DNA from 4 places in the Streptomyces nogalater genome. Region 3 is predicted to be linked to each of the others. Evidence: riboswitches for the same ligand, from Rfam matches in the RefSeq annotation. Region 3 holds a riboswitch; each other region holds the start of a gene.
What was found. A riboswitch is a leader RNA that binds a small molecule or an ion and turns the genes downstream of it on or off. The one in region 3 is predicted to bind cyclic di-AMP.
Positions count from the first base shown of each region.

Region 1: linked by a shared signal. The riboswitch ahead of ABD350_RS23310 (M23 family metallopeptidase) and the one ahead of ABD350_RS20975 (transglycosylase family protein) in region 3 are both predicted to bind cyclic di-AMP.
Region 2: linked by a shared signal. The riboswitch ahead of ABD350_RS11485 (transglycosylase SLT domain-containing protein) and the one ahead of ABD350_RS20975 (transglycosylase family protein) in region 3 are both predicted to bind cyclic di-AMP.
Region 4: linked by a shared signal. The riboswitch ahead of ABD350_RS27285 (C40 family peptidase) and the one ahead of ABD350_RS20975 (transglycosylase family protein) in region 3 are both predicted to bind cyclic di-AMP.

Region 1 is NZ_BAAASM010000035.1:41,632-49,262, reverse strand. Features, by position in the region: gene ABD350_RS23320 (PrsW family intramembrane metalloprotease) at 1-62, shown strand, start outside; gene ABD350_RS23315 (aldo/keto reductase) at 106-1,050, opposite strand; gene ABD350_RS23310 (M23 family metallopeptidase) at 1,168-2,214, opposite strand; cyclic di-AMP (ydaO/yuaA leader) riboswitch at 2,224-2,392, opposite strand; tRNA gene ABD350_RS23305 (tRNA-Met) at 2,738-2,811, shown strand; gene ABD350_RS23300 (dihydrofolate reductase family protein) at 2,898-4,031, opposite strand; gene ABD350_RS23295 (MarR family winged helix-turn-helix transcriptional regulator) at 4,124-4,633, shown strand; gene ABD350_RS23290 (GTP cyclohydrolase II) at 4,868-5,533, shown strand; gene ABD350_RS23285 (DHA2 family efflux MFS transporter permease subunit) at 5,595-7,034, opposite strand; gene ABD350_RS23280 (TetR/AcrR family transcriptional regulator) at 7,190-7,631, shown strand, end outside.
Region 2 is NZ_BAAASM010000013.1:39,692-47,322, forward strand. Features, by position in the region: gene ABD350_RS11460 (flavodoxin family protein) at 1-445, shown strand, start outside; gene ABD350_RS11465 (ABC transporter permease) at 471-1,358, opposite strand; gene ABD350_RS11470 (ABC transporter ATP-binding protein) at 1,345-2,316, opposite strand; gene ABD350_RS11475 (LolA family protein) at 2,351-3,565, opposite strand; gene ABD350_RS11480 (polyprenyl synthetase family protein) at 3,880-4,890, opposite strand; cyclic di-AMP (ydaO/yuaA leader) riboswitch at 5,480-5,660, shown strand; gene ABD350_RS11485 (transglycosylase SLT domain-containing protein) at 5,663-6,151, shown strand; gene ABD350_RS11490 (HAD family hydrolase) at 6,181-6,993, opposite strand; gene fahA (fumarylacetoacetase) at 7,254-7,631, shown strand, end outside.
Region 3 is NZ_BAAASM010000031.1:82,994-90,624, forward strand. Features, by position in the region: gene ABD350_RS20965 (cytochrome P450 family protein) at 1-456, shown strand, start outside; gene ABD350_RS20970 (transglycosylase family protein) at 625-1,767, shown strand; cyclic di-AMP (ydaO/yuaA leader) riboswitch at 1,951-2,122, shown strand; gene ABD350_RS20975 (transglycosylase family protein) at 2,128-2,859, shown strand; gene eno (phosphopyruvate hydratase) at 3,216-4,496, shown strand; gene ABD350_RS20985 (FtsB family cell division protein) at 4,600-5,076, shown strand; gene ABD350_RS20990 (DUF501 domain-containing protein) at 5,105-5,644, shown strand; gene ABD350_RS20995 (Ppx/GppA phosphatase family protein) at 5,641-6,582, shown strand; gene ABD350_RS21000 (NAD(P)/FAD-dependent oxidoreductase) at 7,027-7,631, shown strand, end outside.
Region 4 is NZ_BAAASM010000043.1:58,586-66,216, forward strand. Features, by position in the region: gene ABD350_RS27255 (adenosylmethionine--8-amino-7-oxononanoate transaminase) at 1-333, opposite strand, end outside; gene bioB (biotin synthase BioB) at 326-1,546, opposite strand; gene ABD350_RS27265 (8-amino-7-oxononanoate synthase) at 1,694-2,821, shown strand; gene ABD350_RS27270 (DUF397 domain-containing protein) at 2,933-3,154, opposite strand; gene ABD350_RS27275 (helix-turn-helix domain-containing protein) at 3,164-4,024, opposite strand; gene ABD350_RS27280 (ATP-binding protein) at 4,239-4,706, shown strand; gene ABD350_RS27285 (C40 family peptidase) at 5,576-6,049, opposite strand; cyclic di-AMP (ydaO/yuaA leader) riboswitch at 6,053-6,194, opposite strand; gene ABD350_RS27290 (hypothetical protein) at 6,635-6,940, opposite strand; gene ABD350_RS27295 (ATP-dependent Clp protease proteolytic subunit) at 6,948-7,583, opposite strand.

The sequences.
Region 1 (7,631 bases), on a different contig from region 3:
ACGGCTACCCGGCGGCGCCCTACCCGTCGTACAACCCGTCGTACAACCCGTACCGCACCTGATCGCAGGGGCCCGTACGGAGGGCCGGCACCGCCGTGGAGCGGACTAGGCCGAGGCCTGCGTCAGCTTCGCGACCTCCGCGTTCGTCAGCTTCAGCTCCGCCACGCCGAGCAGCGCCGGAAGCTGCTCGGGCGTGCGGGCGGAGGCGATCGGGGCGGTGACCGTCGGCTGGGCGGCCAGCCAGGCCAGGGCGACCGTGGCGACCGGGGCCTCGTGGGCGGCGGCGACCTCGTCCAGGGCCGCCAGGACCTTCTGGCCGCGCTCGGAGGCCGCGTACTCCTGCGCCCGGTCGGCGCGGGCGCTGTCCACCGTCGCGCCGGGCCGGTACTTGCCGGTCAGGAAGCCCGAGGCGAGCGAGAAGTACGGGACGGCGGACAGGCCCTCGGCGGCGGCGAGTTCCTGGAGCGGGCCCTCGTAGGTGTCGCGGGAGACCAGGTTGTAGTGCGGCTGGACGGCGACGTAGCGGGCCAGGCCCTCGCGGTCGGAGAACTCCAGCGACGCGCGCAGGCGCTCGGCGCTGATGTTGGAGGCGGCGATGTGCCGGACCTTGCCGGCCTTCACCAGCTCGTCCAGCGCGCCGATGATCTCCTCGACCGGCACCTCGGGCTGGTCGAAGTGGGTGTAGTAGAGGTCGATGTAGTCGGTGCCCAGGCGGCGCAGCGAGGCGTCGGCGGCGGCCTTGATGTTGGCGGCGGACAGGCCCTGGAACTCGGGGTGCTGGCTGACCTTCGTCGCGACGACCACGTCCGAGCGGTTGCCGCGGGCCTGGAGCCACTTGCCGAGGAGGGTCTCGGACTCGCCGCCCTTGTTGCCCTCGGCCCAGGCCGAGTACACGTCGGCGGTGTCGACGAAGTTGCCGCCGGCCGCGGTGTAGGCGTCGAGGACGGCGAAGGAGGTCTGCTCGTCGGCGGTCCAGCCGAAGACGTTGCCGCCCAGGGAGAGCGGGAAGACCTCAAGGTCGGAGGAGCCGAGTTTACGAAGTGTCGTCATACGACGTGCCAACGCCGGCGGGGGCCGATCGCATCCCTCCGACGGCGCAGGATTCCCGCTTTCCGGAAGAACCGCCAGGGCCTTCCGGAGAACCGTCGGGGCTTTCCGCGGGAACCGTCAGGGGGTGAGGCCCTTGTCGCGCAGCCACGCCATCGGGTCGATGCCGGCGGGCGCGCCGCCGGGGTGGACCTCGAAGTGCAGGTGCGGGCCGGTGACGTTGCCGGTGGCGCCGACGCGGCCGATGACCTCGCCGGTGGTGACCTTCTGGCCGGCCGAGACACTGATCGAGGACTGGTGGCAGAACCACAGCTCGGTGCCGTCGTCCAGGGTCAGGACGGTGCGGTAGCCGTAGGCGCCGGCCCAGCCCGCCTCGGTGATCGTGCCGCTGTGCACGGCCTTGATCAGGGTGCCGGTGGGGGCGGCGAAGTCCAGGCCGGTGTGGTGGCCGGAGGACCACATCGAGCCGGCCTGCCCGAACATCGAGGTGATCGTGTACGAGGAGGTGGGCAGCGCGTACTGCTTGGCCAGCTCGGCCAGCCGCTTCTCCTCGGCCGCCTTCTCGGCCTCGGCCTCCGCCTTCTCCTTGGCGGCGGCGGCCTTGGCGGCGGCCTCCTGTTCGGCCTTGGCGGCGGCGTCGGCAGTCTGCTTCTCGGCGGCGGCGAGCGCGGCCGCGGCGGCCCTGCTGTCGGCCTGGCCCTGCTGCTGCTCGGCCTGCGCCATGATCCGGTTGCGCAGCACCTCGCCCGCGTCGGCGCTGTCCTGGCCCGTGTCGGAGGCCACGGCGACGGTGGCGAGCGTGGGGGCCGCGGCGGCCTCGGCGGGCCGGTCGTCACCGGAGCCGTCCTGGAAGAGGGAGCCGACCGAGGGCAGGTCCGGCATGGAGAGGGAGACCGGCGGCTTGCCGGTGTTGGCGCTGGCCATGCCGCCCGCGCCGACCGCGGCCATGACACCGACGCCGAGGACGGTGGAGCTGCGCGCGAAACCGCCGCGCTGCTTGGCGACCCGGTGCCGGCCGCGGACCGGGGCGACGGTGTCCTCGGTGGGGTTCCACTCCTCCCAGGGGCCCTCGTCGGCGCGGTAGGCGCCGTAGCCGAAGGTCTCGGGTTCGGGCTCGTGCTGTGCCGGTATGGACGGGGCTTCGGGGCCAGGCCGGTTGGACGCCACGCGGGCGTACTCCTTTCCTTCCTCCGCCTACCGGGTTAGCTGACGGGTTCGGAGCAGGAAGGTCTCCTACGCGCGTATATCCGGTCGTGGACTCGCGTGAGTACACGGCGGTATCCGCGTGATTCACCCCAAGGTGGTGGTTCCCCGGTTCCCTCGCGGGATTCGGCGCGTGCGCACGGAGCCGCCTCTTGTGACGGCTGGGACGACCGCGCTGCGTTATCGAACGTTAATAGACCTGACAGTCACTTTCCAAGCCGGTCCCCTTGATCATTAACGTTTTTACCGGTGGAGTTATCAGCAACTATCCCGTCAAGCCGGACAAGTTGACCGGCGCTCAGAAGCCGTCAGCAGTCACCCGGGATTTGATGGTGACTCAGTTGTTATGTGTGCGCGCTCGCCCGATCACCTTGTGTGACACCCGCGACCGCCTGGGCGTGACCGCCCGGGGGGAGGCCCGTCACGGGGGCCGCGGAAACCGGTGTGCGAACCATCCCGCACATGGCGTACACTGGAGTCACAACGACGCGGGGTGGAGCAGCTCGGTAGCTCGCTGGGCTCATAACCCAGAGGTCGCAGGTTCAAATCCTGTCCCCGCTACTGAAGGCCCAGGGCCCGGAATCCCAAGGATTCCGGGCCCTGGGTGTATGCGCGCCCGGGACGGTCTCAGTCAGGACGGGCGGCCCTCAGCCCGGCAGATGGGCATTCGGTGCCTTCGCGAGATTCTCCAGCTCCGGCAGTACGACGACCCGTGCCCCCGCCGCCCTCAGTACGCCCGTCCCGTCGGCCGCCTCGACGAACGTGTCCGGCTCCCGCCAGGCGGTGACCACCCGGCGCACCCCCGCCCGCAGGATCAGCTCGGCACACGGCGCCGGCCGGGAGGCACGGCGGGCGCACGGCTCCAGGCTGGAGTACACCGTGGCGCCGGGCAGCCGCGGGTCGGCCGGGTCGGTCTTCGCCAGCGCCGCCTCCTCCGCGTGCACCACCGGGTCACCGCCCTCGCGCGAGTGTCCCCGGGCCAGTTCCGTGCCGTCGGCGGCGACCACGACCGCGCCCACGCTGAACGCCGTCCGGGAAGGCGGGCACAGGGCGGCCAGTTCACAGGCGGTGCGCAGCCAGTGGCGGTCGGCGGCGGTGGCGGCCGTACCGGAGCCGGGCGCCGTGGGCGCGTAGCGCGTGAGGACGACGTCCTCGATCCGGCGGGTTTCCAGCAGGCGCAGGCGCCCCCCTTGGTAGGCGCCCGGCCCGAACAGCCGCGGGGCCGCCGGATCGCCGACGAACAGCGGGGCGAGGACCAGCTGGAGTTCATCGGCCAGGCCCTGCTGGAGCAGCTGGGTGTGGACCGTGCCACCGCCCTCCACCATCAGGCGCCGCACCCCGCGCACCTCGTGCAGATGCTCCAGCAGGGCCCGCCAGTCCAGGGCGGGGCCGAGCGGGACGACATCGGCGGTGTCCCCGAGGAGGCGGGCGGCCCGTACGGCGCCCCGGTCGGTGGCGTAGACGAGCTTGTCGCCGCCGGTGTGCCAGAAGTTCGCCGCCGGGTCGAGGTCGCCGGAGCCGGTGACGGTGACCTTCAGCGGGTACTCCGGGCGGCCCGCCGCACGCCGGGCCGCGCGCCGCTCGGCGGAGTTGACCAGCAGGCGGGGGTTGTCGGCGCGGATCGTGCCGGCCCCGACGAGGAGGGCGTCGACGGAGGCCCGTACCCCGTCGACCCGGTCGAAGTCGGCCGGGCCGGACAGCAGGAGCCGTTCGGGGCCGGTGTCGTCCAGGTAGCCGTCGAGGGAGACGGCGGCGGACAGCAGCACGTACGGCAGGGACATCGGCGCTCTTTCCTCCGGAGGCGGCGGGGCCGGCGGCGGGGCGGGTCCGCAGGCGACTTGGTTCAAGTTTTAAACAAACCTACACTGGCGGCATGACGACCCGCTGGCTCACGCCCGAGGAGCAGCGCGCCTGGCGCGCCTACATCGCCGCCTCCCGCCTCCTGGAGGACGCGATCGACCGGCAGCTCCAGCAGGAGGGCGGCATGCCGCACCTGTTCTACTCGGTACTGTCCAGCCTGTCCGACACCCCCGGCCGGCGGCTGCGCATGACCGACCTCGCGGAGGCGCTGAAGATCACCCGCAGCCGGCTGACGTACGTGGTGAACCGGCTGGAGCGGGACGGTCTGGTGCGCCGGGAGAACTGCCCCGAGGACAAGCGCGCCTCGCTCGCGGTGCTGACGGACGAGGGGATGGCCGTCCTGGAGCGTACGGCGCCCGGGCATGTCGAGACGGTCCGCTCGCTGCTGTTCGACCGGCTCACCGAGGAGCAGGTGGGGCAGCTGGAGGCGATCTGCACGGGGATCGCGCACGGGCTGCAGGGCGAGGGGGCCGCGGCGGGGGCGGACGACGTTCCCTGGCGCCGCCGTTCGTCCTGCTCCTGACCCCGGCCCCGCGGGCCGCCCGTCTGCCGTCCAGCTCCTGCCCGCCAGCCGTCCAGCTCCTGCCCGCCGGCCGTCCGTCTGCTGTCCGTCCGCCGCCCTCCGCTGCCCATCGGCCGGCCGTCTGCGCGGCGGCGGCCGCTCGGCGAGGACGATTGCTTTAACTTTTAAGCATGGGGTAGGGTCCCTGTCGAACCACTGCTTCAAATCTGAAGCACATGCCCCGGAGGGATCCGCATGCCCGACATTCCCGCCGACATCCCCGCCGCCACCCCGCGCGCCCGCGTCCGGGTACCGCTGCGCTTCGCCGACGGCTACGGAGCCGACGCGGAACTCGTCACCTTCCACGGTCTCACCGACGGCCGGGAGCACCTCGCCGTCGTCCTCGGCGACCCGGGCCCCGTCCCGCTGGTGCGGCTGCACTCCGAGTGCCTGACCGGGGACGTCTTCGGCTCGGCCCGCTGCGACTGCGGCCCGCAGCTGCGCGAGGCGGTCGAGCGCGTCGCCGACCGCGGCGGGATCCTGCTGTACCTCCGCCAGGAGGGCCGGGGCATCGGCCTCTACAACAAGCTCGACGCGTACGCCCTCCAGGACGAGGGGCTCGACACCTACGAGGCGAACGCCGCCCTCGGCCTGCCGGAGGACGCCCGCGACTACACGGCCGCCGCCCAGATGCTCACCGCCCTCGGCGTCACGGAGCTGGACCTGCTGTCCAACAACCCCGACAAGGCGGCGCAGTTGCGCGCGCTGGGCATCGCCGTCCGGGACCGGGTGCCCACCGGCGTCTTCACCACCGCCCACAACATCCACTATCTGCGCGCCAAGGCCCTCCGGACCCGGCACACCCTGCCGCTGACCGAACTCACGGAACTCACGGAACTCACGGACCTCACGGCGGGCTGACGGGCCGTCGGACGACCGGACAGCCGGACAGCCGGACGGCCGCCGGGCTCAGCCGTGCCACTCAGCCGTGCCGTTCGCCCGGGAGGCGTAGCGCGGCCGGTACCGCGAGGGCGAGCAGCACCGCCGCCACGGCGTAGGTGAGCCGGAAGCCGGCCGGGTCCGGGCCGGCCGCCCCGAGCAGCACGGACAGCAGGGCCGTACCGACCGACGCGGCGAGCTGGGCGTTGATGCTCAGCGCGGTGCTCGCCCCGGCCAGCCGGTCCGCAGGCAGATCACGGCTCGCGGTGGTCATCGTCGGCATCAGCGTCATCCCGGCGCCCACGCCCATCACCATCCCCGCGACGACGACCCGCCATGACGCGACCCCGGGCGTGCCGGTCTGCCAGGCCAGCAGGGCCATGCCGAGGGCGCCCACCGCGCACCCCGCCGCGATCAGCAGGCGCGGGGCGACCCGGTCGACCCGGCGCGCCGCGATCTGCATCGTCGTACCGACCACGAGCCCGACCGGCGCGCCGAGCAGCCCGGCCGCCGTGGCGCTCAGGCCCCGCTCCTGCTGCCAGTACAGCGGGCCGAGCAGCATCGAGCCGAAGTAGCCGCAGGTGAACGGTGCGAGCGTGGCGACACCGGCGGCGAAGGTACGGTCCCGCAGCAGCCGCAGGTCCAGCAGCGGCGCGCGGACGGTGAGCGCCCGCCGTACGAAGGCCGCGGCGAGCACCGCACCGGCGAGCGTGGGTATCAGCGCGCCGGGGGCCGTGAAGTCCCCGCGCTCGCCGCCGCGCGACAGGCCGAACAGCAGCAGGGCCAGGCCGGGCGAGAGCATCAGCAGACCGGGGAGGTCCAGCCGGGGCCGGTCGGTGCGGGGGGTGCGCGGGGCATCCTTCGGCAGCAGACGTGCCGCGAGGGAGAGGGCCAGGGCGCCGACGGGCAGGTTGATCAGGAAGATCCACTGCCAGGAGGCGGCGTCGAGCAGCCATCCGCCGAGCACGGGGCCGGCGACCGGGCCGACCAGGATCGGCAGTCCCAGCAGCGCCATCGCGCGGCCGAGCCGGGCCCGGTCGGCGACCCGCATGCCCATCGCCATGCCGACCGGCTGGAGCAGTCCGCCGCCCAGCCCCTGCACCGCGCGGAACGCGATCAGGCTGGCCGCGTCCCAGGCGCAGGCGGCGAGCAGCGAGCCCAGCGTGAACAGGCCGAGCGCGAGCACGTAGGTGCGCTTGGCCCCGATGCGGGCCATCGCCCAGGCGGCGACCGGGATGACGGCGGCGAGCGCGAGCGTGTACGCGGTCGCGGTCCACTGGATGGTCTCCAGCGGGGCCCCGAAGGACTCCGAGAGGTGGCGCAGCGCGACATTGACGATCGTCATGTCGAGCACGGACATGACGGTGCCGAGGACCACGACGATCACGACGCGGTAGAGGGCGGTGGGCGGTGGGGCGGGCGCCCCGGCGCCGGCCGGGCCGGACTCCGCGTGGGCCCCGGTGACGGAATCGGTATCGGACACGGACGTCCCCCTCTGAGCGTTCCGGTGGCGGGCGACCGCGTCCGGCGAGCGCCCCGGCAGCAAAGTACAACGCCCGTTGTAGAAATTACAACGAGCGTTGTAGTTCGGTTAGGGTGGCTGATCAGCCAGGGAGCCAGGGAATCAGGGAGGCGCGGATGGGCGAGACGAACGAGCCGGACGAGACGGACGAGACGGACGAGGCGCGGCAGGAGCGGACGCGGGCCGAGGTCTCGCCGCGCAAGCTGCGCAAGCGGGAGGACATCGCGAGCGCCGCCTGCGCGGTCTTCGGCCGCGAGGGCTATGCGCGCGCCTCGGTCGACGCGCTCGCCGCCGCGGCCGGGGTCTCCACCCGCACGCTCTACAACCACTTCCCCGGCGGCAAGGCGCAGCTCTTCGAGGCGGTCGTCACCTGGACGTCGAGCGAGGTCCGCGACGCCCAACTCGCGTGCCTGCGCGCCGTGCTGGACCCCGAGCGCCCGCCGCACCCCGAGGACCTCGAACGCGACCTCGTCTCCCTGGCCCGCGGGCTCCTCCGGCTCATGGCCGAGTACGCGTACCACTTCGCCCTGGTCCGCCACATCCACGCGGAGGCCGACC
Region 2 (7,631 bases), on a different contig from region 3:
GCGGCACGACAGCGACCACGTACGGCCGCCGTCCGGCACCCCGACCGGGCTGCTGCTGGACGCCACGCTCGCGGCCACGGACATCGTGATCGCCTCGCCGGTGTACTGGTACTCGGTCTCCGCCCAGACCAAGCGCTACCTGGACCACTGGTCGGGCTGGCTGCGCATCCCGGGCCTCGACTTCAAGGCGACGATGGGCGGCCGCACCCTCTGGGGCGTCGCCGCGCTCGCGGACGAGGAACTGTCCGTGGCCGACCCGTACGTGGGCACCCTGCGCAACTCGGCCGCTTACATGGGGATGCGGTTCGGCGGCGTACTGCTGGGCAGCGGCAGCAAGCCCGGCGACGTCCTGAACGACACCGGGGCGCTGACCCGCGCCAAGACCTTCTTCGCCCAGGACGCGCCCCTCGCGCGCTTCCCCCACGAGAGCGCGGGCGTCGTCTGAACCCAGGGGCCCGGCCGCCGGGCCCCTAGGCGGTGATGTCCTTCGCCGTGAACCGCGCCCAGGCCGCCGAGCCGAACACGGCCGCGTACAAGGCCTGGAGGCCGAGGTCGCGCAGCAGGTCGTCCCAGTAGACGGGGTCGCGCATCAGGTCGGCGAACGACAGCCAGTAGTGCGAGAAGAGGTACGGCTGCACCGCGTGCAGCTGGGGTATCTGGTCCACGATCTGCACGGTGATGAGCAGGCCGACCGTGGTCGCCATCGCCGCGATGCCGCTGTTGGTGAGGGTCGACACGAACAGGCCGAGGGCCGCCACCCCCACCAGCGAGGCCGCCACGACCAGGGCGATCAGCAGCGCGCGGGCCAGCCCCTCACCGAGGCCGATCCGGGTGCCGGAGATCGTCGTCAGCTCGCCGAGCGGGAACAGCAGCGCTCCCACGGCCAGCGCCGAGACCGCGACCACCAGGGTGGCCAGCAGGCAGAAGGCCAGCACGGCCGCGTACTTGGTGAACAGCAGCCGGGTGCGGCCGGCCGGGGCCACCAGCAGATAGCGCAGGGTGCCCGCGCCCGCCTCCCCGGCGATCGCGTCGCCGGCCACGACGCCGACCGCCATCGGCAGGAAGAACGGCAGGGTCGCGGCCAGCGCGGTGAACACCAGGAACAGACCGTTGTTGGTGATCTGCGCGATGAAGGCCGGGCCCTCGCCGCCCCCGCCGCCGGCCTGCCCGCCGTCCCCGGTCTCGATCCGCACCGCCACCCCGACCAGCACCGGCACCGCGGCCAGCACCCCGAGCAGGGCGAGCGTGCGCCACCGCCGCACGGTGGTGACCAGCTCGCTGCGCAGCAGCCCGAGGGCCCACAGCGGGTTCGGCCGGCGCACGGCGGCGGTCCCGGCCGGGCAGTCAGCCCGCGACATCGAATCCCTCCCCGGTCAGCGCCACGAACGCGTCCTCCAGCGAGGCGCGTTCCACGGTCAGGCCCCGGACCCGGACACCGGCGGTGACCAGGGCCGCGGTCACCTCGGCGAGGTCCCGGCCGGGCGGCTCGCCGGTGACCCGGTCGCCGTCGGCGGTCACGTCCCCGACGCCCAGTTCCTTCAGTACCCGGGCCGCCTCGGCCGGGTCCGGGGTGGTCACGACCAGCCGGCCGCGCGCCCCGGCCGCCAGGTCGGCCACCTCGCCCTGGGTGACCAGCCGGCCCTGCGCCATGACCGCCGCGTGGGTGCACACCTGCTCGATCTCGTCCAGCAGATGGGAGGAGAGGAACACGGTCGTCCCGTCGGCGGCCAGCTCCCTGATCAGGGTGCGGATCTCGCGCATGCCCTGCGGGTCGAGACCGTTGGTGGGCTCGTCCAGCACGAGCAGCCGGCGCGGCTGGAGCAGCGCGGCGGCCAGGCCCAGGCGCTGCTTCATGCCGAGCGAGTACGCCTTCGCCTTCTTGCCGGCGGCCGCCGTCAGGCCGACCCGGTCCAGCGCGGCGGCCACGCGCGCGTGCCGGGTGCGCGGGTCGGCGGTGGGGTCGGCGGAGTCGTAGCGCACCAGGTTGTCCCGGCCGGAGAGGAAGCCGTACAGAGCGGGGCCCTCGATGAGGGCCCCGACCTGCGGGAGGACCGTACGGGCCGCCCGGGGCATGGGGCGGCCGAGCAGCCTGACCGTGCCCGCGGTCGGTTCGATCAGGCCCATCAGCATCCGGATGGTGGTGGTCTTGCCGGAACCGTTGGGGCCGAGGAAGCCGAAGACGCTGCCCGCCGGGACGGTCAGGTCGAGACCGTCCACGGCGAGCTGTCCGCCGCGGTAGCGCTTGGTGAGCCCGCGCGTGTCGATCACACTCGCCGGGTCGCCCTCCGGCGGGCCGCCGCGCTCGCGTTCGTCCATCGGCTTCCCCTCGTCTCGTCGGTCCCGGTGGGGGTCACTTCCCCGCGTCGGCCGCCTTCACCAGGGTCTCCTTCGTCACCAGGCCGGCGTACACCTTGCCGTCGTCGGTGATCAGGGCGTTGACCAGGCGGGTGGAGAAGACCGTGCCCTTGCCGAACTTCCCGGAGACCGGGTCGCCGAGCGAGCCGAGGAAGCCGCCGGCGTCACCGCCCTGGGAACCGGTGGGCAGGCCGCCCTTGGCGCCGGTGTCGACGGTGGCAACGGACGTCCAGCCCTCGCCGAGGACGTCCAGCCCGCCGAGGCCCTCGGTGAAGTCCTCGTCGTGCTCCGGGCCGGGCGTCCTGGCCGCCGCGTCCTTCTCCTCGGTGACCCGCGCGCCCTTCGGCGGGGTGAAGTCGAAGGTGGAGGCGGCCGGCCGGCCGAACGAGACCTGGGTGAAGCCGGCGTCGACCACGGCGGCCCCGCCGCTCCTCGGGGTGAGCGTGAACTTCAGCGGCATCCAGGTCTTCGCGTCCACGGCGATGCTGATCGCACCGACCGTGGTGCCGGACTGCCGGGGCCGGATCAGCAGCTTGTAGGCGTCGCGGCCGGCCACCTGCGCGGTGCCGTCGACGGTGACGGACGTGGTGTCGTCCACCGCCTTCAGCGCCTCGTCGGCGAAGTCCTTCGGGGTGGCCGGCGGCTCTGCCCGACGCTCCTTGCCGGACCCGGCCGCGGTGGAGTGGTAGACCTCGTTGCTCTTGCTGTCGTAGCCCCAGACGTCCTTGCCGTCGTGGATGAGGCTGTACTCGGCGCCGCGCTCCAGCAGCGACATCTTCTGCCGGTCCGGGCCGTCGGCGGCGACCCGCAGGGTGTGCATGCCGGACGCCAGCTCGGTGAGCCTGGACCGCGGGTCGGCGGAGGAGCCGTCGCCGGAGCCGCCGTGGTCCGCGCCGGAGAGCAGGCCGTCCTCCAGGCCGCCGAGGTCCGGCAGGCCGAGGTCGGTGGTGATCTTCACGGTGCCGGACAGCTGTTGCACGTCCGACCTGGCCATCTTCTCGATGAGCTGCTGTGCGGTGATCTTCGGCAGGTCGGGGTCGCCGGAGTCGGCGAGCGCCGGGACGAGCCCGATCGTGGCCGCCGCCACCCCCACCACCGCGACGGGAACGCCGTACCGGGCGGCCTTGCGCCGGCCGGAGCGCGGGGCCCCGTCCCGCGCGGCGTCCTCGTGCGCGGCGCCCACTGCGTCGTCGGATTCGTACGGTGCCATGTGTGCCTTACCTCCGTCGTCGGCGGCGGCTGTTCTCACGCTGGTCAACCCTGAGCCGCCATTCTCACCCGAATCGATGAGTCGTGGTGATTCCTGCGGTTTCCATATGACCAAATCCGCCGAGCGGAAGCGTCAACCCTCGGAGGCAACTGCGCCTACGCCTGCGGTATGACACCGGACGGCGGCGTCCCCCTACGACCCGTAGGGGTCGCCGGGGTCGCGGGGGGAGGCCGCGTCCATGCGGGGGACGCCGGGATCCGGCCATGCGAGGGGTGCGGGGCCACCGGAGGGACGGACGGGGTGGGCGGGCCGGGTCAGCCGGCGCGGTGGACCACCGCGTCGCACAGCTCCATCAGCGCAGCCTTGGCGCCGCACTCCGGCAGCGGGGCCAGCGCGGACCGCGCCTCCTCCGCGTACCGGACCGTGTCCCGGCGGGCCTGCTCCAGCGCGGGGTGGGCGCGCAGCGCGGCCAGCGCCCGGGCGTGCCGGGTGTCGTCGCTGAGGTCGGAGTCCAGCAGTTCGCACAGCGCGATGTCCTCGGCCAGCCCGAGCCGGGCGGCCCGCTCGCGCAGCCGGAGCACCGGAAGCGTCGGGATGCCCTCGCGCAGGTCGGTGCCCGGGGTCTTGCCGGACTCGTGGGAGTCGGAGGCGATGTCCAGGACGTCGTCCGCCAGCTGGAAGGCGACGCCGAGCCGTTCGCCGTACTGGGTGAGCACGTCCACGACCCGCTCGCCGGCGCCGGACATCATCGCGCCGAACCGGCAGGACACCGCCACCAGGGAGCCGGTCTTGCCGGCCAGCACGTCCAGGTAGTGCTCGACCGGGTCGCGGCCGTCCGAGGGGCCCGCGGTCTCCAGGATCTGCCCGGTGACCAGCCGTTCGAACGCCAGGGCCTGCACCCGGACCGCCTCCGGGCCGAGGTCGGCGAGGATCTGGGAGGCGCGGGCGAAGAGGAAGTCGCCGGTGAGGACCGCGACGGAGTTGCCCCAGCGGGTGTTGGCGCTGTCCACTCCGCGCCGTACGGCCGCCTCGTCCATGACGTCGTCGTGGTAGAGCGTGGCCAGGTGGGTCAGCTCCACGACCACGGCCGACGGCACGACGCCCGGCGCGTACGGGTCGCCGAACTGGGCGGCGAGCATCACGAGCAGTGGCCGGAATCGTTTCCCGCCGGCCCGCACGAGGTGCTGCGCGGCCTCGGTGATGAACGGGACCTCGCTCTTGGTGGCATCGAGCAAGCCTTCCTCGACAGCCGCCAATCCGGCCTGGACATCGGCTTCGAGAGCCTGGTCCCGCACGCTCAGCCCGAACGGCCCGACGACGGTCACGAGGGGTCTCCTGTCTGCTGGTGTCTGCTGGCGATTACACGGTTTGTCGATAGGTCGCTGCCATCACTCAAGTCAGCGTATCCGGTCCTGTTTCGATCACCGATAGCGCCCACCGGTCCAGCCCGGGTGGTATCGGACCATGACCGGCATGGTTTTGATCACACGGTAATAAGGGACATATATCGACTTAACGGTAATCCGGATGCCGTGTCGCGACCTCTCCACACCTTCCTCACCCTCACCCCTCCCCCGTCGGCCTCCAGGGCAACGACGCGCGCCCCACTCCGGGTTCCACCACTACTCGGACTTCAGGCCTGAATAGCCCTAATCCCCCATGTCCGATTTGAAGTCTTTTGCCATTTCGTGAATTGGGTCACTCGCCCCAGCTCGCCCGCGCCGCCCGCCACGCCCCCGCCACGCCTTGCCCCGTCGGCGAGTTGAGGATTGGCATTCGCAAAGGATCAAGCCCCTCAAACGACATCGATCAAGACCAAATGGCGCCTTGTATGAATCCGGTACTTGTTCCCGACATGTGCTCTCGCATACGTTCCGGGCCGTCGGGTGGACGCCTAATCCTGCCGCCGCCCGCGTAACCCATTCACGAACTCATTCGTACGGCAGGAGCGGGGGACCCAGGTAAGTCGCCGCGCCGGACGGCATACGCCGCACCGGAACGGCTCGGGGTGAAGCCGTGCCTCCTTCCGGGCACGGCCGGGCACCTCCCCGCCCGAACCCGACAGCTCACCTCGCAGGCGCCGGAGAGGAACTTTCGATGCCTGCTGCCGCTCAGCACCGCCGTACCCGGAACACCCGCCTCGTCCGCACCCTCGCCGCCGCCTGCACCGGCGCCGCCGTCCTCGCCCTGCCGCTCATCGGCGCGACCGGCGCGTCCGCCGCCACCACCGCGGCCCCGGCGGTGGCCACCACCCCCGCCGGATACCCGGACAACCTCGACGGCTGGATCCGCGAATCGCTCGCGATCATGGCCGAGAAGAACATCCCGGGCACCTACAACGGCATCCACCGCAACATCATCCGCGAGTCCTCCGGCAACCCGTCGGCCATCAACCTCTGGGACTCCAACGCGGCCAAGGGCATCCCGTCCAAGGGCCTGCTCCAGGTCATCGACCCCACCTTCAACGCGTACCACGTCGCCGGAACGTCCTTCGACATCTACGACCCGGTCGCGAACATCACCGCCGCCTGCAACTACGCGGCGGACCGGTACGGCTCGATCGACAACGTCTTCGGCGCCTACTGACCGGACCGGCCGCCCGGCCCCTGACGCGGTCAGGCGGCCGGGAACAGTCTTTCGAGGACGACGGCGACCCCGTCGTCCTCGTTCGACACCGTGACCTCGTCGGCCACCGCCTTCAGCTCGGGATGTGCGCCGGCCATGGCCACACCGCGCGCCGCCCAGCGGAACATCGGGATGTCGTTGGGCATGTCACCGAAGGCCAGGGCCCGTTCGGCACCGATCCCCAGCCGCTCGGCGGCCAGCGCCAGACCGGTCGCCTTCGTCACCCCGCTCGGCTGGAGCTCCACGGTGCCCGGCCCCGACATGGTGACGCTCGCCAGCGAGCCCACCGCCGAGCGCGCCACGGCCGCCAGCTCGTCGTCGGACAGCTCGGCGTGACGCAGCAGCACCTTGCTGATGGGCTCGGCCCACAGATCGGCGCGCCGGCCGACCCGGACCGCGGGCAGCGTCGGATGCGGCATCCGGTAGCCGGGCTCGATCAGCGTGAGCCCGTCCTCGCCGTCCTGGTCGACCGCCGCGTACACCTGCCCCACCTCCGCCTCGACCTTGCCGAGCGCGGTCTCCGCCAGCTCCCGGTCCAGCCGGACCGACCACAGCAGCCGGCCCGCCCGGGCGTCGTAGACCTGCGCGCCCTGCCCGCACACCGCCAGTGAGGTGCAGCCGAGGCGCGTGAGCAGGGGCCGCACCCGTGGCGCAGGGCGGCCGGTGACCACCAGGTGCCGGGCCCCGGCCCGCGCCACCCGCGCGAGCGCGGCGAGCGACCGGTCGGAGACGGTGTCGTCGCCGCGCAGCAGCGTTCCGTCCAGGTCAGTGGCGATGAGGGCATATGCCGGGGTGGATGCCATGCCCAGAGAATACGGACCCCGGGCCCCGCCGACTCATCCCTCGCTCCCCTCTCCCGCCGTACCGCCCGCCCCCAAGTGCCGCCCGCGCAGGGCTCGGTGGCGAAAACCCACCGGACTGTCACGGCCCGGGCGAGCACCCTTTCGAGCAAACCCCCGGGCGCGGGGACCACTGCCCATGACAGGCGTGTCGGCCGTAACGTGTGCCCGACCCCATGGAACGCTTCGCCATGCATGGCACGGATGAGAGTGAGGCAGCACCCATGCCCCCCTTCGACGTCCCCGAGGGCGACCCCTTCGGCCCGCACAACCTCCCCTACGGCGTGTTCTCGCCCACCGGCAGCACGGAGCGGAGGATCGGCGTCCGGCTCGGGAACCACGTCCTCGACGCGGGCGCCACGGCGGCGGCGGTCGGCTCGCCCCACCAGGCGCTGCTCGCCGCCCCCACCCTCAACCCGCTGCTGGCCGCCGGCCGCGCCACCTGGTCGGAGATACGGCGGGCCGTCACCTCCTGGGTCACCGACCCGGCGCACCGCCCGACGGTCGAGCCGCTGTTCCACCCCCTGTCCGAGGTGACGCTGCACCTGCCCTTCGAGGTGGCGGACTACGTCGACTTCTACGCCTCGGAACACCACGCCCGC
Region 3 (7,631 bases):
GGCCAGCGCGCCCGGCTGCAGGACTCCCTGGCCCGCGGCGAACGCGACCTGCTGGAGACGGGCGTGGAGGAACTCCTGCGCTTCGACGGCCCGGTGGAGCTGGCCACCTGGCGGTTCGCCACCGAACCGCTGACCATCGGCGGGCAGGGCATAGCGCAGGGCGACCCGGTGCTCGTCGTCCTCGCCGCCGCCGACCGGGACCCGGAGCGGTTCGCCGACCCGGATGTGCTGGACCTCGCCCGCCGCGACAACCAGCACCTCGGTTACGGCCACGGCATCCACTACTGCCTGGGCGCGCCGCTCGCCCGGCTGGAGGGTCAGACCGCGCTGGCCGCCCTGTTCAACCGCCTGCCCGACCTGCGGCTCGCCGCCGATCCGGCCGACCTGCGCTGGCGCGGCGGGCTCATCATGCGCGGCCTGCGCACCCTGCCGGTGAAGTTCACGCCGACCGCCTGAACACAGCCTCTCCAGAGAAACCTGACACTTTCTCAACTCTGTGATCTTCACGTGATCTGTGCGGCATGAACTTGTGACAAGTGATCGTCTGCCGATACGTTCACCCATCAGCGCGGCGAGCGGCTCCGACCGCCGCGCCGGTCCTGCTGTCGCTCGAAAGGCTTCTGCATGCTCTCCGGGAACGGTCGACACCGTCGCCCCCGCCAGGCTCCGGCCCTCCTCGTCGCGGCCGGAGTGACCGGCTCCGCCATCGCCATCCCGCTGCTCGGCGCCGCGAGCGCCAACGCGGCCGACGGCACCACGTGGGACAAGGTGGCCGAGTGCGAGAGCGGCGGCTCCTGGAGCGCGGACAACGGAAGCGGTTACTACGGCGGCCTGCAGATCTCGCAGGAGGACTGGGACAAGTACGGCGGCGGCCAGTACGCGACCAGCGCCGACCAGGCCAGCCGTCAGCAGCAGATCGCCGTCGCCGAGAAGATCCTGGCCGACCGGGGCACCGCCCCCTGGGCCACCTGCGCCCTGCTGTCCGGCCTGACGCGGAACTCGGGGTCCGTGGACGTCGACACGGGCGTCGGCGGCTCCGGTGACACCGGCGGTTCCGAGGACTCGTCCGGACCGGCCGGCGACTCCGGCACGTCCGCGACCCCCGGGACCTCCACCCCGTCCGGCTCGCCGGACGCGTCGCCCTCCACCGGCTCCACTGCCGACCCGGGATCCGGCTCCTCCGCGGAGCCGACCGGCACGCCGTCCACCAAGCAGGACAAGGGCAACAAGGACGTCAAGGGCGACAACGGCGACAAGGGCGACAAGGGCGCGGACAAGGCCGCCGGCGAAGACGCGGACAGGGAAACGGGCAAGGGCACCGGCGAGACCCCCGGTTCCGCCGGGACCGACACCCCCGAGTCCGACAAGTCCCCCACGCCCGACATCGGCGGTTCGCAGGGCCCGGGCGGCTTCCCGACGGCCACGCCGGACGTCGGGACCGTGGGCAACCCGCAGCAGGCGGCCGGGTCTTGGAGCCTGGTCGACACCGGCGCCGTCGGCACCGGCGGGCGCCACCGGGGCCCGAGCGCGGACGAAAGCGTGACAAACGGTCAGCACGACGCCTCGTCCGGCCGTCACGCGTCCCGTGAACCGGACACCTACACCGTCCGCCAGGGCGACTCGCTGTCCTCCATCGCCGACTCCCTTGACGTCGACGGCGGATGGCGCGCGCTGTACGCCGGCAACAAGAAGGCCATCGGCGCCGACCCGAATCACATCGCCGCCGGTCAGACCCTGGATGTCCAGGGCGAAACGGGCGCAAAGTAGCGGGACTTGGCGCCCTACTTAACGCCTGAATGTCCGGTTTGGCGAAAGTGTGGGATGAGTCTCAGAAGCCCTGATCGTCTTTGAAATTCCGGCGATCACCTGTCTACGGTCGAGGCCGCTCGTCACCACGAGCCCCGGTATCCGCCACGCCGAATCCTGCCGGCGGTCGTCCGGGAACAGTCGTCGCGTCAAGCGCCGTAGGCAGGAGCGGGGGACCCAAGGTAAGTGCCGGGCCCAGCAGTTGAGGCTGGGACCGGCTGGGGGTGAAGCCGTGTCACGCGAAAGCGGACGCGGCCGGGCAACTCAACCGGCCCGAACCCGACAGCTCACCTCGCAGGCGTCGGTGAGGGGAATCGATCCATGCTGTTTACCGGCAAGGGCAAGCACCGTCGTCCGTCCAAGGCCGTCCGCGCCGTCACGCTCGCCGGTGTCACCGGCGCCGCCGTCGCCGCCCCGCTGATGGCGGCCGGCAACGCCTCCGCCGCCACCGCCTCCCAGTGGGACGCGGTCGCCCAGTGCGAGTCCGGCGGCAACTGGTCCATCAACACCGGCAACGGCTACTACGGCGGTCTGCAGTTCTCCGCCTCCACCTGGGCCGCGTACGGCGGCACGCAGTACGCCTCCACCGCCGACAAGGCGAGCAAGTCCCAGCAGATAGCCGTCGCCGAGAAGGTCCTCGCCTCGCAGGGCAAGGGCGCCTGGCCGGTGTGCGGCACAGGCCTGTCGGGCACCCCGTACAACGGCTCGGCCCCGAGCGCCCCCGCGCCGTCCACCCCCTCCACCCCCTCCTCCCCGTCCACCCAGGACTCGGGCACCACCACCCGCTCCACCGACCAGCAGGCCGCCTCCCGCTCCGCCGAGCGCCCGGCCGCCTCCACGTCCAAGAGCGCGGGCAAGACCGTCACCACCCCGACCGGCAAGAAGGTCCAGAAGGGCGACGGCGAGTACAAGGTGGTCGAGGGCGACACGCTCAGCACCGTCGCCGCGCGGCACAAGGTCGCCGGCGGCTGGCAGAAGCTGTTCGAGCTGAACAAGGACATCGTCCAGGACGCCGACCTGATCTACCCGGGCCAGCAGCTCCACCTGAAGTAACCCCCCGGCCCCCGGCCCGGCGGCCCGCACATCCCGGCGGGCCCACGGGAGGCTGCGAGGCCCGCACAGGCCGGCCGCTCACCGAAGGGCCGTGCGGGCCACCCCCGTCCCCCAGGGGCTCCCCGTCCCGGCGCGTGTTCCCCCGTACGCGCCGGGACGGGGTTTTTCCGCGTCCGCCCGGCGCCCCTTCGCCCGGAACCGGCCGGGACCCCTTTGTTTCGAATGGAAACAAACGGTACGGTCGCTCTGTCCACGGGGCGGTCGGTCGCCGGCCGAGCGGCCCGGGACGGTTAGGCTCTAGTCGCAAGGCACACCAGCCCCGCACTTCCAGCGTCACATCCAAGAAGGAGATGCTCGTGCCGTCCATCGACGTCGTCGTAGCCCGGGAAATCCTGGACTCCCGAGGCAACCCCACGGTCGAGGTCGAGGTCGGCCTCGACGACGGCAGCACGGGTCGTGCCGCCGTGCCGTCCGGCGCCTCGACCGGCGCCTTCGAGGCCATCGAGCTGCGCGACGGTGACCCGAACCGTTACCAGGGCAAGGGCGTCGAGAAGGCCGTCCTCGCCGTCATCGAGCAGATCGGCCCCGAGCTGGTCGGCTACGACGCCACCGAGCAGCGCCTGATCGACCAGGCCATGTTCGACCTGGACGCCACCGACAACAAGGGCTCCCTCGGCGCCAACGCCATCCTCGGTGTCTCGCTCGCCGTCGCCCACGCCGCCTCCGAGGCCAGCGACCTGCCGCTCTTCCGCTACCTGGGCGGCCCGAACGCGCACCTGCTGCCGGTGCCGATGATGAACATCCTGAACGGCGGCTCGCACGCCGACTCCAACGTGGACATCCAGGAGTTCATGATCGCCCCGATCGGCGCGGAGTCCTTCTCCGAGGCCCTGCGCTGGGGTGCCGAGGTCTACCACACCCTGAAGAAGGTCCTGAAGAACAAGGGCCTGTCCACCGGCCTCGGCGACGAGGGCGGCTTCGCCCCGAACCTCGGCTCCAACCGTGAGGCCCTCGACCTCATCCTGGAGGCGATCAAGGAGGCCGGCTACACCCCCGGCGAGCAGATCGCCCTGGCGCTCGACGTCGCCGCGTCCGAGTTCTACAAGGACGGCTCGTACGTCTTCGAGGGCAAGAACCGCACCGCCTCCGAGATGACCGAGTACTACGCCGAGCTGGTCGAGGCGTACCCGCTGGTCTCCATCGAGGACCCGCTCTTCGAGGACGACTGGGAGGGCTGGAAGACCATCACCGCCAAGCTCGGCGACAAGGTCCAGCTGGTCGGCGACGACCTGTTCGTGACCAACCCGGAGCGCCTGGCCAAGGGCATCGAGGAGGGCGCCGCCAACGCCCTGCTGGTCAAGGTCAACCAGATCGGCTCGCTGACCGAGACCCTGGACGCCGTCGAGCTGGCCCAGCGCAACGGCTACAAGTGCATGATGTCCCACCGCTCCGGCGAGACCGAGGACGTCACCATCGCCGACCTGGCCGTCGCCACCAACTGCGGCCAGATCAAGACCGGCGCCCCGGCCCGCTCCGAGCGCGTCGCCAAGTACAACCAGCTGCTGCGCATCGAGGAGATCCTCGACGACGCCGCGGTGTACGCCGGCCGCAGCGCCTTCCCGCGCTTCAAGGGCTGAGCGCCTGCCCGGGCTAACGTCCTAGCCAGTCGTACGTACGTCCCCGCACCCGGTCCCGTACCGTGTCCGGGGACGTACGCGCGTGTGACGGGAGGCGGGGAAGATGGGCGTGAAGGACCGTGACCGGTTCTCCACCGCGACCAGGATCAGGCTGCTCGGCGAGCAGACCGCGGCCCGTGTCTACCGCTCCCAGACCAGACGGCAGGCCCGCCGCTCCCGGCTCACCGGCCGCGCGGCGCTGCTCGCACTGGTGCTGTGCACGATGGTCGTCGCCCTCGCCTACCCGATGCGGCAGTACGTCTCCCAGCGCGCGGAGATCGCCGACCTCCAGCGCCGGCAGCAGCAGGCCCGCGAGCGGGTGGAACAGCTGCGGGACCTCAAGGCGCGCTGGCAGGACGACGCCTACGCCGAGCAGCAGATCCGCCGCCGGCTGCACTACGTACGGCCCGGCGAGACCGGGTACGTGGTCGTCGACCCCGGCGCGGCCAAGCAGTCCCGCGCCGACCTCGGGGCCGCCCGCCGGCCCTGGTACGCGAACGTCTGGGACGGCGTCGACAAGTCCGACGCCTCCGACCAGTGAACCGACAGAAAGTCTCCGACAGCCAGCCATGGAAACCCCTCCGTCGCCCACTCCGCGCACCGAGCCCACCGACGCGGACGTAGAGGCCTTCAAGCAGCAGCTGGGCCGCCCGCCGCGGGGCCTTCGGGCCATCGCGCACCGCTGCCCGTGCGGTCAGCCGGACGTCGTGGAGACGGCGCCGCGCCTGCCCGACGGCACCCCCTTCCCGACGCTGTACTACCTGACGTGCCCCAAGGCGTCCTCCGCCATCGGCACGCTGGAGGCGGACGGCGTGATGAAGGAGATGACCGAGCGGCTCCAGCGCGACCCGGAGCTGGCCGCCGCCTACCGGGCCGCGCACGAGGACTACATCCGGCGCCGGGACGAGATCGAGGTCCTCCAGGGCTTCCCGAGCGCGGGCGGCATGCCCGATCGGGTGAAGTGCCTGCACGTCCTCGTCGCCCACTCGCTGGCCGCCGGACCGGGCGTGAACCCGCTCGGCGACGAGGCCCTGGCGATGCTGCCGGAGTGGTGGCGCAAGGGCGCGTGCGTGACGGTCGACACCACCACCGAGGGGGACGCCAAGTGACCCGTGTGGCCGCCGTCGACTGCGGGACGAACTCCATCCGGCTGCTGGTCGCCGACGCCGACCCGGCGACGGGGGAACTGACCGAGCTGGACCGCCGGATGACGATCGTACGGCTCGGCCAGGGCGTCGACCGCACCGGCCGGCTCGCCCCCGAGGCGCTGGAGCGCACCTTCGCCGCCTGCCGCGAGTACGCCGGGATCATCAAGGAGCACGGGGCCGAACGGGTCCGCTTCGTCGCCACCTCCGCCTCCCGGGACGCCGAGAACCGCGAGGACTTCACGCGCGGGGTGCTGGACATCCTCGGGGTGGAGCCGGAGGTCATCACCGGTGACCAGGAGGCCGAGTTCTCCTTCACCGGCGCCACGAAGGAACTCACCGGCCGCACCGACCTCGCCCGGCCCTATCTGGTGGTGGACATCGGCGGCGGCTCCACCGAGTTCGTCGTCGGCGACGACCGGGTGCGCGCCGCGCGGTCGGTGGACATCGGCTGTGTGCGCATGACCGAGCGGCACCTGGTGCACGGCGGCGAGGTCTCCGACCCGCCCACCGGGGAGCAGATCGCCGCCATAAGGGCCGATGTGGAGGCCGCCCTGGACCTGGCCGAGCGGACGGTCCCGCTGCGCGAGGCGCGCACCCTGGTGGGCCTGGCCGGATCGGTCACCACGGTCTCCGCGATCGCCCAGGAGCTGCCCGAGTACGACTCCGCGCGCATCCACCACTCCCGGATCTCCCGGGACCGGGTGCGGGAGATCACCGAGTGGCTGCTGCGCTCCACGCACGCCGAGCGCGCGGCCGTCCCGTCCATGCATCCGGGCCGGGTCGACGTGATCGGCGCGGGCGCCCTCGTCCTGCTCGCGATCATGGAACGCACCGGCGCCGAGGAGGTCGTGGTGAGCGAGCACGACATCCTGGACGGCATCGCGTGGTCGGTGGCGTAGATCTCTTTTGTTACTCACCGGTAGCCGACCGCTGAGCAGGTTGGATAACGTTTGAGCGGCCCGGAGGGCCCCCTCGGGGGCCCTCCGTCGTATGCGCGCGGAAAAGTTCGTGAAGTTCTTCACAAGGAATTGGGCCCAGGGGGACCCCCGAACGGGGCCGGATGGCCCTTCCGGGGCATCAAAGACCGTTTGAACATGTTCAGATGAAGGGCGCGAACGGGCCCTGGAGGAGGCTGTTCCGGAGGCGTCACGACACTCTCACGGCCACCCCGCGACTCCGGAGAGGCTGCTCACGCGGCCTTGACAACGGGGCGAACCGCCGCGCGGTTCCCGCCGGACCACATGACCTCGCTCACGTGGGTCGCGGAGTTTAACACAGGGCCTGTCGGTTCTTGTGAAGGGGCGCACGAGCGACCCCCCTGGGGCGGGTGGATACTCGATGGCATGAGCACCACGGAGCGTCCCAGGATCCTCGTAGTAGGCGGTGGGTACGTAGGCCTGTACGCAGCTCGGCGCATCCTCAAGAAGATGCGCTACGGCGAGGCGACCGTCACGGTCGTCGACCCCCGGTCGTACATGACCTACCAGCCCTTCCTCCCCGAAGCCGCCGCCGGCAGCATCTCCCCTCGCCACGTCGTCGTCCCGCTGCGACGCGTGCTGCCGAAGGCGGAGATCCTCACCGGTCGGGTCACCACCATCGACCAGGACCGCAAGGTCGCCACGATCGCCCCGCTGGTGGGCGAGGCGTACGAGCTGCCCTTCGACTACCTGGTCATCGCCATGGGCGCGGTCTCCCGCACCTTCCCGATCCCCGGCCTCGCCGAACAGGGCATCGGCATGAAGGGCATCGAGGAGTCCATCGGCCTGCGCAACCACGTCCTGGAGCAGCTGGACAAGGCCGACTCCACGACCGACGAGGAGATCCGCCGCAAGGCGCTCACCTTCGTCTTCATCGGCGGCGGCTTCGCGGGCGCGGAGACCATCGGCGAGGTCGAGGACATGGCCCGGGACGCGGCCAAGTACTACAAGAACGTGTCCCGCGAGGACAT
Region 4 (7,631 bases), on a different contig from region 3:
GACATGCTCCAGGCCGTCCGGCGACAGGTCGACCAGGAGCTTCGCGAGCCGGACGGCGGGCTCGTGCGTGAGCCCGCCGAACATCACATGGCTCATCCGGCCCAGCTGCTCGCGTGCGGCCTCGTTGAGGACCGGGTGGTTGTAGCCGTGGATGGCCGACCACCACGACGACATGCCGTCGACCAGCTCGCCGGAACCGTCCGCCAGCCGCAGCCGGACCCCGCTCGCCGACTCCACGACGAGCGGGTCCACCCGGCCGGGCATCGGACCGTAGGGATGCCACACATGCCGCCGGTCCAGCTCCAGCAGCTCCGCGACGCCCGGCTCAGGCATTGGGCGCGAGGTCCGTGCCGGCACCCCGGCGGCGGACGGCGACGAGGTCGGTGCGCGGCTCGGCCGCCGAGGCCGGCACGCTCGCCGTGCCGCACACCCCGCCGCCCGCGTGCGACCCGCAGTCCGCCCCGGCGTGCGAGCCGCACCCCGCCTCCGCCTGCGACCCGCAGCCCGCCTTTGCGTGCGAGCCGCAGCCGTGCGCGGCGTCGGCCCGGTGCTCCGGCAGGGTCACCTCCCCGGCGCCCTCCACCTCGAAGCCGGCGTCCGCGATCATCTCCAGGTCGGCCTTGCCTGCCTGGCCCTCGCTGGTCAGGTAGTCGCCGAGGAAGATGGAGTTGGCCAGGTGCAGCGCCAGCGGCTGCATGCTGCGCAGATGGACCTCGCGGCCGCCCGCGATACGCACCTCCACGTCCGGGCAGACGAACCGGACCATCGCCAGGATCCGCAGACAGCGCTGCGGGGTGAGGTTCCACTCCTTGGCCAGCGGAGTGCCCTCGAACGGGATCAGGAAGTTCACCGGCACCGAGTCCGGGTCCAGCTCGCGCAGCGAGAACACCACGTCCACCAGGTCCTCGTCGCTCTCGCCCATGCCGGCGATGAGACCCGAGCAGGCGGACAGACCGGCCGCGTGCGCCTTCCGCACCGTGTCCACCCGGTCGGCGTACGTGTGGGTGGTGGTGATGTCCCCGTAGGTGGACTCCGAGGTGTTGAGGTTGTGGTTGTAGGCGTCCGCGCCCGCCGCGCGCAGCCGCTCGGCCTGGCCGTCGGAGAGCAGGCCGAGGCAGGCGCACACCTCGACGTCCTCGTTCTGCTCCTTGATCGCCTTGATGGTCTCCGAGACCCGGTCCACGTCCCGGTCGGTCGGGCCGCGCCCGCTGGCCACCAGACACACCCGCTTGGCCCCGCCCGCGAGGCCCGCGGCGGCGGCCTGGGACGCCTCGTCCGGCTTGAGCCAGGTGTACTTCAGGATGTCGGCCTTGGAGCCCAGCCGCTGGGAGCAGTACGAGCAGTCCTCGGGGCACAGCCCCGACTTGAGGTTGACCAGATAGTTGAGTTTCACCCGTCGCCCGAACCAGTGCCGGCGCACCTTTCCGGCCGCGGTCACCACGTCGAGCAGGTCGTCATCGGAGGTGGCCAGCACGGCGAGCGCTTCCTCGCGCGTCGGCAGCTCGCGCCGAAGCCCCTTGTCCACCAGCGTGTTCAGCAGGTCCATGAGCCACGATCCTGTCCTACGGGACCGCTCCCGGCCAAGGAGACTTGGCACAACAGAGCCCGCTGATCGTGTGGGTATCGCCACACCCTGGGCGGCCGACCCTGCGGCTAGGGTCTGTTCGATACCTACAAAAGCACCGGAGGACCCATGGCGTTCGGCTGGATCGACGAGCAGGCCGAGGCGCGCCGCCGCGCCGGACTCGTGCGCACCCTGCGCCCGCGCCCCGCCGACTCGCCGCTGCTGGACCTGGCGAGCAACGACTACCTGGGTCTGTCCCGCCATCCCGAGGTCACCGAGGGGGCCGCCGAGGCCGCCCGGCGCTGGGGCGGCGGCTCCACCGGCTCCCGGCTGGTCACCGGCAGCACCGAGTTGCACGCCGCACTGGAGCGCGCGCTCGCCGCGTTCTGCGGGTTCGAGGCGGCCCTGGTGTTCTCCTCCGGGTACGCCGCGAACCTGGCCGCGGTCACCACACTCGGTCCGCACGGCTCGCTGATCGTCTCCGACGCGGGCAACCACGCCTCCCTCATCGACGGCTGCCGGCTCGCCCGGGGCGAGACCCAGGTCGTCGGGCACGCCGATCCCGAGGCGGTGCGCAAGGCCCTGGGCACGCGCGAGGGCGCGGCGATCGTGGTCTCGGACACGGTCTTCTCGGTCGACGGGGACCGCGCCCCGCTGGCCGACCTGGCCGCCGCCTGCCGGGAGTACGGAGCGGGACTGGTGGTGGACGACGCCCACGGCCTCGGCGTGCTGGGCGACGGCGGCCGGGGCGCGCCGTACGCGGCCGGGCTCGCGGGCGCCGACGACGTGGTGGTCACGGCCACCCTGTCCAAGTCGCTCGGCAGTCAGGGCGGCGTGGTGCTGGGCCCGGCGCGGGTGATCGACCACCTGGTGAACGCGGCCCGGACGTTCATCTTCGACACGGGCCTGGCGCCGGCGGCGGCCGGTGCCGCGCTGGCGGCGCTGCGGCTGCTGGAGCGCGAGCCGGAACGGGCGGCACGCGCCCGCGAGGTGGCCGCGGAACTGCACGCACGGCTGACCGCCGCGGGTCTGGAGGCGGTACGTCCGGACGCCGCGGTGGTCTCCGTGCGGGCTCCGTCCCCGGAGCGGGCGGTGCGCTGGGCGGCCGACTGCCGTTCGGCGGGTCTGGCCGTGGGCTGTTTCCGTCCTCCTTCCGTGCCCGACGGCATCTCACGGCTGAGGCTGACCGCCCGCGCGGATCTCTCCGGGGCCGAGATCGAACGCGCTGTACGCGTCATCGGCGAGACGCGACCATGAGTCGGCGTGACACGGCCGTGCATCACACGAAACGACGAAAGACTGAACGAATCCGATCAGAGAGCGGACAGAAGTTGGTCGGGGGTCGGTCGGGGGTTGGTCAGAGGGTGGTCAGAGGGCGCTGACAAAGCCCGTCCAGCTCTCCGGGGAGAAGAGCAGGGCGGGTCCTGCGGGGTCCTTCGAGTCGCGCACGGCGAGCAGTCCGGCCGCGGGGCCGGAGCGCGGCCGTGCCGTCTCCACGCAGTTGTTCGCGCCCGTGCTGCGGCTGCTGCGCAGCCAGCGCACCTCGTGCAGATCGGTACTGGCAGGGACGTTCCGAGGCAGAGCTGACATGGTGCCTCCTTACGCGCCGTCACCTATCCCGGCGATGTAGTCCAACGAGTCCTCGGGGGAAAGGGCGTGGAACTGAAGGGTGCTGAAGGCCTCGGAGTAGGCCATGAGGTCTTCTTTCCGTTCCAGGTAGAGGCTACTCGTCAACTGGTCGAGAACAACCACGTCCAGATCAGCAGTGCTCGGAAATGAGAAGATAACGAAAGGCCCGGTGAGGCCGATATGCGCCCCCGCCGTGAAGGGCAGCACCTGGAGCCGTACCTGCGGCAGGCGGGCGGCCTCCATCAGCCGCCGGCGCTGCCGGGCCATCACCCCGGGACCGCCCACCTCGCGGCGCAGCACCGCCTCGTCCAGTACGGCGCTCAGCGCCAGCGGCGGATCCGACCGCAGCACGTCCTGCCGGGCCAGCCGCACCTCCACCAGGGTGTCCAGGCGGTCCTCGTCCAGGTCCTTCACGGCGGCCCGGGTCACCGCGCGGGCGTACTCGGCGGTCTGCAACAGACCGGGCACCACCGTGGTCTCCAGGGTGCGCATCGCGCTCGCCTGTGACTCCAGGCTGATGAAATCGCGGTAGGTGGGCGGCAGTACGCCCCGGTAGGCGTGCCACCAGCGGTGCCGGCCGCTCGTCTCCTCCGACCCCGCCAGTATCAGCAGCAACTCGCGCAGATGCCTGTCCCGCACCCCGTAGGCGTCCAGCAGCAACCGTAAATCGGCCGGTTTCACGCCGCTGGCGCCGGTCTCGATACGGCTCACCTTCGACTGGTGCCAGCCGACCAGCCGGGCCGCCTCACCACTGGTCAGCCCGGCGCCGGTGCGCAGCGTGCGCAGTTCGGCGCCCAGCTTGCGGCGGCGTACCGCGGGACCGTTCTGCATGGGCTCCTCCTTACTCCGTCCGGACCGCCCCTATACGGTCTCGCGTCGCAGAGTTCACCGCTTCGAGCGACAGATATATGCATATCTTGGTGGATCGCCCCCCGTGACCGTCCCGGTGATGGCAGTCTGACGGACAAGCACCAGTCCGGGACCGTACTCGAACCCACCGCTGTATGGCGGACCGCGGTCCCGTTGGGAAAGGGACGACGTCGCCATGGCAGACCATCTGGAAGCCTCCGTCACTCTGCCGAGCGATCCCGCCTCGGTCTCGGCCGCGCGCTCCTATGTCGTGGGCACCCTCGCGGAGTGGGGCCTGCCGTCGGACACCGAGACGGCCGACACCGTCCGGCTCATCGTGTCCGAACTCGCCACCAACGCCGTACAGCACACCTTCGGCCAGTCACCCACCTTCACTGTCGACATCGCGCTGCACCATGACGAACAGTTGCGCATCGGCGTCACGGACAGCCATCCCCGCTTTCCGAAGAGACTGCCCGCCGCGGTCCAGCAGGACAATGGGCGCGGCATGGTGATCATCCGCTGGCTCACCGCGGAGTGCGGCGGCCGCCTCCGGGTCCGCCCGACCAACGAGGGCGGCAAGACGGTCTCCATCGAACTCCCCTGGTCCCTGCCAACGGCACCCCTCCCCACAGGCCGGCCACCGGAGACTCCGGCGGGCTGACGCCTGGGGGAGTCCCGTTTCCGGCCTGACGGCGGCGAGGCCGTGCGGGGGAGGGCATTGACGGGCGGATGCGTCCCCTCTCTATGGCACGGGGCCGAGGCACCGTGCCGGGGCGGGTTGGGAGCGCGTCGGCCGGGGCGGGGTGTGCGGGGGCGAGGGGCCACTGAGCGAGTGCCGCCCCATGCGGCCGGCCGGAGTGGCTCGGCCTCGGGCGGTTCCACACCGACTCGTGAGTCACTCGCCGGGGTCCGCACCCGCCTGCCGGCGCCGGGGTGAAGCCGGCTTGTGTGCCGGGCAGGCTCGCGGGCTCGGGTTTCCCACGCTTCCGCTCTTCCCGGGACACAGCCGTGTCGGCGTGCCGGGCGACCGTTCGGTCCCTGTGCGGGCGGTGGGCGACCGGCCCGGCTGCGGACGGCCCCGCGTCGACCCGCCAGGCGTTCCCCGGGGCGCGCCCTTCAGCCTCCGTGCGGCCGGTCGGGCGCAGGCTTCGTGCGGCCCCGCGCGGACCCGCCAGGCGTTCGCCCGGGCGCGCCCCCGCCGGAGGCAGGCAGTCCCGACGGACCACCGGGCAGCCACTCGGCCCCTGGGCCCCCGGGCCTCTGCCTGCCTGCCCGCCTGCCCCGGAAGGCGGCCGTGGCGGTTCGCCGAGCCCTCGGACCCGAGCCTGTCCTCCGGACCCGAGCCTGCCCGTCTGACCCCGGACGAGACCGCCCTCGGGGAGGCCGGCGCGCCGGTGGCCCGGTGCCCGCGCGGGCCACGAGGTGGTCGTGGTCGGCCCCGGGCCGCCGAGGGCCACAGGAGGTCCAAGGGGCCGCTCGCGGCGCGCTGGAGCGGCCCTGCTGTCGGAGCCGCTCCCAGCCGTGGGCGGGTCAGCCGACCCGGCCGTACCAGACGCTCTTGGTCCAGATCTTCTGGAGCTTCACCACGTCCCCGGTCTTCGGGGCGTGCCAGATCTTGTTGTGGCCGGCGTAGATGCCGACGTGGTAGACGCTGGAACCCGAGTGGAAGAAGACCAGGTCGCCGACCTTGCGGTTGCGGGCGGAGATGTGGCGCGACTTGTTGTACTGCTGCGCGGCGGTGCGCGGCAGCTTCTTGCCGGCCTTCTTGAACGAGTACAGCGTCAGCCCCGAGCAGTCGAATCTGTTCGGTCCGGTGGCGCCCCACCGGTATGGGGCGCCCTTCTTGGAGGCCGCGACCTTGAGTGCCTTCGACGCGATCGTCGCGGCGGAGGCGTCGGTGGCGAGACCGGGTACCGCGATCGAGCCGCCCACGGCGGCGAGGGTGAGAGCCGAGGCCGTACCGGCCCGGGCCATCAGCGACGGGACTCGATTGAGCGCAGTCATGCGCAACCCTTCGTCAGCCGCCTGTGAAGGATGACCTGTCGGATTCGGGCTGGCGAAGTAGCCCGGCCGCGTTGCCACGGCTTCACCCCAAGGGCCGCCCGGAACCTCCGCCCCCGCCCGACCCTGTGTCGGACGACTGGACTTCCGTTCCGGCGAACCCGCCTTGCTTGGGTCCTCCACTCCTGCCGATCCACTTCCGTCGACCGGTCATCCGGGCGGCGGCAGGACTCGGCGTCCGCCCGGATCGCCCCGCCGCGGTGGCGGGGGCTTGTCGTCAGACAGGGATCTTGGCTCACAACTGTCTGAAAATCCCAACGGAATCGGGGATTTGTGGTGTTCCTCACCACTCACCCGTTCGGGTGGACAGTGCTCTGTTCGAGGCCCCGTCAGATCATCGGCGTAGCCCCGGACCTGGGGCGATGCCCTCGCCGGCGATTCCCGGACCCGTGCGTTGCGCAACTCGGGAGGCCCGGAAAACGATCGGGATGTACACCGGTCGGCGGTACGTCGTTCGGGCCGTTTCAACTCCGGTCCGAACGACGCGTGTCGACGCGTCGGCGCCGCCGGCCGGGCGGGGTGTCCGCCTCAGCCGACGCTTTCCGGCGGGAGCGCGACGCGAGCGGCCCGGCGCTCGCCGTCGAGCACCCGCAGCGCCCGTGCCAGCGTGTCCCCGTGCAGCTCCGTCTCGCCCCGCTGGTGCATCAGCGCGAGCGCGTCCCGCAGCTCTGCCGCCTTGCGCACCAGCGCCTGGGCGGCGCGCAACCCGCCGTAGGTGGTTCCGTGCCGGGCCGGATTGACGCGGCCGAGCAGGTCGACGGCCTCCAGGTAACGATCGATCAACTCGCCCTCGGCGCGGGTCAGGGCGGGCAGCGGTGGCAGGTCCGGCAGCATGGGCGGCTCACCTCGCGTCCGGTGCGCCGGGCGTGTCCCGGCGGCTGGGCACGATGCCGTCGACCAGACCGTACGCCAGCGCCCCGGGGGCGTCCAGGATCAGGTCACGCTCCAGGTCCTCGTGGACCTGCGCGGCCGTGCGCCCCGTGTGCCGGACGAGCATCTCCTCCAGGGTGGCGCGGATCCGGGTCAGCTCCTCGGCCTGGATGAACAGGTCGCTGGGCCGGCCGCGCACCGGCTCGGGCAGGGCCGGCTGTTCGAGCACGACCCGGGCGCCGGGCAGCGTGAACCGCTTGCCCGGAGTGCCGGCCGCGAGCAGCACCGCGGCCGAGGCGGCGGCCTGCCCCAGGCAGTAGGTCGCCACGTCGCAGCTGACGTAGCGCATCGTGTCGTAGACCGCCGCCATGGCGTCGAAGGAACCGCCGGGCGAGTTGATGTACAGCGTGATGTCCCGGTCCGGGGCCTGGTGCTCCAGATACATCAGCTGGGCCGTCACATCGCCGGCCGTCGCGTCGTCGACCGGTGCGCCGAGGAAGACGATCCGGTCCTGGAAGAGCCGAGCGTAGGGGTCGAGGGTGCGCACGGTGCCCGAGACGCGCTCGGTGAACTCGGGCAGGACGTGCCGGGCGGACGGTCGGTGCATGGACATACCCCTCCTCTGACGAGGCCCCGATGGACTCGACTTCTGTAC